Regions from separate parts of the Paenibacillus marinisediminis genome, predicted to be linked through region 1. Evidence: riboswitches for the same ligand, from Rfam matches in the RefSeq annotation. Region 1 holds a riboswitch; the other holds the start of a gene.
The links. A riboswitch is a leader RNA that binds a small molecule or an ion and turns the genes downstream of it on or off. The one in region 1 is predicted to bind cyclic di-AMP.
Positions count from the first base shown of each region.

Region 1 (2,207 bases):
GTTTCCAGCCATCTTGCCGTAAGCAAACGGCGTGGCTGTCGTCACGAGCAGCATCAAGATCATCTGCAGCGTATTGCTTAATGCATTCGGGTTCTCAAGCGGATGCGTTGAGTTCGGGCCATAGAAGCCTCCTCCGTTGTTGCCGAGCTCTTTAATCGCTACAAATGAGGCTACAGGACCACGCACAATCGTCTGCTCTTCTCCCTGCAGTGTCGTGACCGTTTCGCTTGGCGACAAGGTCTGAGGCACTCCACATGCTGCGAACAGCACAGTTGCGACGATTGCGATCGGCATGAGCACCCGAGTAATCGATCGAACCATATCAACGAAGAAGTTACCCATCGGTCTGCCAGTAAGCCCGCGGATAATAGCAAATACGAGCGCAAGCCCAGTCGCCGGAGAAGTAAACATGAGGAATACGATGGCGACCATCTGCGACAAGTAAGATAAACCCGTTTCACCGCTATAGTGCTGCAGATTCGTATTCGTCATAAAGCTGATCGCGGTATTAAAGGCCAAGCTGGGCTCCATGTTCGGGACACCGCTTGGATTCAGGGGCAGGTAAGCCTGCACTCGAAAGATCGTATACGTGATTCCGATCATCACAACATTCGTAAGCACGAGAGCCATCGCATAGCCCTTCCAGCTCTGATTCACTTCTCGTATCCCGAATATCTTGAACAAGAAGCGATCAACCGGACCAAGAATGCGGTCGCCTGGCAGCGGTGCTCCTTCGTTATTGAACACCTTCGCCAAATAATGCCCTACCGGTCGCGCCAGCAAAATAACGATCACAATCGTAATACCAATAGATAACCAGCCCAAAGCTGTCATTGTGCAGCTCCACCTTTCTCGCTTATAACCCCTATAGGAATCTAAAATTTCTCTGGTTTAACCAATGCGTAGCCAAGATAGATAAACAGTGCCGCTACAAGCACTCCCAGCGCGATCATCATGACGTTCACCTCGCTAATCAGCTTTCTAATTCAGAAGCGCTCCAACGATATACGATATATACGATCGAGGACAGCAGCCCTAGCAGCGCGACCATAATGACATCCAGCACAGTCTTCACACCCCTTATGAACAAATGAAGCACGATTCTCCTAATTTCAGCGCCGAATCGCAAAAAACCGCACGGAAAGAGGGGGTCCTCTTCCCATGCGGTTATCCAGTCACAGCTATAGAAAGCCGGACATCCTGCACGACGAAAGAAGGCTGCCTCTATGGACGCTTACGAGGTTAGCTGACGGATTCGGGCGCATGAGTCGCCCTACTCGGCTGGCCGCCGAGATTCACCCCTGCATGACTGAGCTTTTCTCACTCTGACATGCCTAATTGGTTCCCCCGCTCCCCTGCAACAGGGATTAAGCGATGAGCTTGGCCTTGGCTCTATGAAATTAGGATCAACCTGCAGCTCTGCTAACTGATCAGGTCCGTCAGTAGAAACGATACCTGCTCGGATTGTGTGTACAATACCATATCCGCTCCGAGCAGCTGATAGATCGATCTTGGATTATGATGCTTCGTAATGACCACGATACTGTCTGTGGTCCATGGTCGACAGTGCTTCAACAGTCGACAGGTCAACGCAAAGCTCGTTTCAAATAAATAAATTCGTCCTACTCTCCGCGAAGGCTGAGAGTCTGTCAGTGACTTGGATGTGTTGATGCGCCAAATATTTTTCACACCAAGCTTTTTCATCCGGGCATCGCACTGAGCATTGTTAACAACTGCGGCAACCGGGATTCCGGCTCCCTTAAGCGATCGAACGAAGTCCACTCCCATAGCATTAGGAGCGAATACCGCAATGGTTCGATCCGTATCATACATGATCCTCACTACCTCCTAAAATGTCCGCAAACGCATCATTCATTCGGGTAAGAGGCTGATCTGCATGCGCTGTATCTAATGTACCTGACCTAATACTTCATGTACTTTAGCATAAACGCGCCTCTCCTCGGACGCTTACGAGGTTAGCTGTCGGGTTCGGAATCGAAGAGTCGCCCTACTGGTTGAAGCGACAACTCACTTGAACTTCGTGAATATGTCCTTAACCGGATTCACCCCAGCGAATATTATCCGCTTGGCAGCTCCAATCATCTTGCGGCTGCAAGCTATATTATTCGCGATAATGGTTCCCCCGTTTCCGCAATACGCGGAATTCAGCGATGAAATCGCAACGGCAATGATCAATTTCTGAAATG
Region 1 covers NZ_JBTGUH010000004.1:171,116-173,322, forward strand. The annotation lists gene kdpA (potassium-transporting ATPase subunit KdpA) at 1-834, opposite strand, end outside; gene kdpF (K(+)-transporting ATPase subunit F) at 876-956, opposite strand; cyclic di-AMP (ydaO/yuaA leader) riboswitch at 1,218-1,384, opposite strand; gene ACXX53_RS11995 (hypothetical protein) at 1,423-1,833, opposite strand; cyclic di-AMP (ydaO/yuaA leader) riboswitch at 1,950-2,181, opposite strand.

Region 2 (2,207 bases), on a different contig from region 1:
ATCCTTGATATATTGAAGGAACATGGCATACAAGCTACTTTCTTTATTGAGGGTCATCGAGCTAAGGCTAATCCAGATATGATCAAACGAATGGTAGCTGAAGGGCATATCATCGGAAATCATTCATACGATCATCCGCTGCTTACGAAGACGACCATGTCATCATTCGTCAAGCAGATCCAGAATACAGAAACGATCATCTCGAATATTACAGGCTATAAACCTCGATTCTTCAGACCTCCATTCGGTGAGATTACCGAAGAGCAGCTTCAGTGGGCTGGCGACCATGGTTATATCGTCGTCAATTGGGATGTAGATTCTAATGATTGGCGCGGCATACCGTCTAGTCGTGTTGAACAGAACATCATGAGTCAAGTCAGCTCCGGCTCGATCATTCTGCAGCATGCAGGCGGAGGAGGAAAACCAGGATATTTGCAGAACACGGTTCAAGCTCTGCCCAAGGTTATCCGACAGCTTCGCGAACAGAATTATCAGTTTGTTACACTGCCCGATTTACTTCATGATCATAAGGAAAAGAGAGATTACTGATTAAGTACAAACGAGCTTATCCGTTCCTTCAACGGACAAGCTCGTATCTTTTTCCTTATTTCAGTACATATACCTGTACATCTTGAATACCGAATTCATCACCTGTACTCTTGCTTACTGGAACGAAGATATCAATCTTATTTCCTTTAATCGTACCGCCAGTATCAGATGCAGTCGCAACGAAACCTCCACCAGGCAAATGACTAAATTGATAGCCAGTCACAAACAGCTTGGTTCCAAGCGGTATTACATCCGGGTCAACAGCAACTGTACCTAATCGCAGTGGATTACCTAATGCATCAACCGCGCCCCATCCATTCTCGCTCGGGTCTGCAGTATAAGCAGTCGCACGCATGTCAAGCTTATCCGTATACGTCATATCTCTTCCTGCAACAGTTACTGTGTTAGATGCAGCTTTCTCAGCTGTTGTTGACGCAGCTTTAACTTTTGATGTTTGACTCTTCGGAGCCGCTGCTGCCACTGAAGCTGCTGCTGCTTTTGAAGTTGCCGCTTGTGCTTTTGCATTATCTTTTGCTTCATTTTTTGCATTAGTTGTTACTGTCGCAGTTTCCGACTTCTTACCCTGCTCATCTACCGTTAGGTTAGCGACGGGACTATTCTGCATCACATCTGGAACCATAACTTCATTACCAGCATACAACTTCTTCTTCTCGATCACAGGATGATCTGCTAGAAAACCTTCAATGCTCACATTATATTGTTCTGCTGTTTGATAGAATGTAGCATTGCTCGTTGATTGGCTTCCTTCCGCATATACAGGAATAATCTGTAGTAATGTGACTACTCCGAGCATCAAGCCCGTAATCTTAAGTGTTAAGCTCTTCTTCATGTTGTTATTACCTCCTTAGAATCTGCCTCCGGGGTTAGTTGTCGGATTCGGGTTAAGGAGTACCCTACGTTCGCTTCTCTCCGATAGAGAGCTGCGATACGATTCACCCCAAGATGATCAGATCGATTAATCTCGTCTGAAACATCAATCAGGCGTCCCCCGTACGTTGTCGTTCGGCTTGGCTTACATATTATCACAGATTTGTAACCTATCAAATGTTATATAATGTAATATCCTTCAAATCCTTGGGGCACAACGGGTTCAGAGATTACAACACGATGACAATAATGACTGCTTCAACAATAAATAAGGATGATTACGGTAATTCAGAAGTGGTGTAAGGATGGATGAAAACAGGGTAGGATTATCCATAATTTAGGTTAGGAGACTAAATAAAAAGAGCGCCGGATCAACCAGCGCTCTTTGAATATTTCACATCGTTCAATATAAGGTTTACAATACTTTACTCAAAAAATTCTTGGTTCGATTATGTTGGGGATTCCCAAACACCTGATCAGGTGTTCCATCCTCTACGATTTGACCGCCATCCATAAAGATGATCCGGTCGCCTACCTCCCTGGCAAAGCCCATCTCGTGTGTGACAATGACCATAGTCATCCCGTCAGCAGCGAGTGATTTCATAACTTCAAGCACTTCTCCAACCATCTCAGGGTCAAGTGCAGACGTTGGCTCGTCAAACAGCATCACATGAGGCTGCATCGCGAGAGCACGAGCGATGGCGATCCGCTGCTTCTGTCCACCGGACAGTTGAGCTGGATATGCGTTCGCTTTATCCGCCAAACCGACT
Region 2 covers NZ_JBTGUH010000002.1:175,599-177,805, reverse strand. The annotation lists gene ACXX53_RS06645 (polysaccharide deacetylase family protein) at 1-549, shown strand, start outside; gene ACXX53_RS06640 (3D domain-containing protein) at 605-1,399, opposite strand; cyclic di-AMP (ydaO/yuaA leader) riboswitch at 1,408-1,593, opposite strand; gene ACXX53_RS06635 (amino acid ABC transporter ATP-binding protein) at 1,853-2,207, opposite strand, start outside.
Region 2: another riboswitch for cyclic di-AMP. It lies ahead of ACXX53_RS06640 (3D domain-containing protein); the one in region 1 lies ahead of kdpF (K(+)-transporting ATPase subunit F).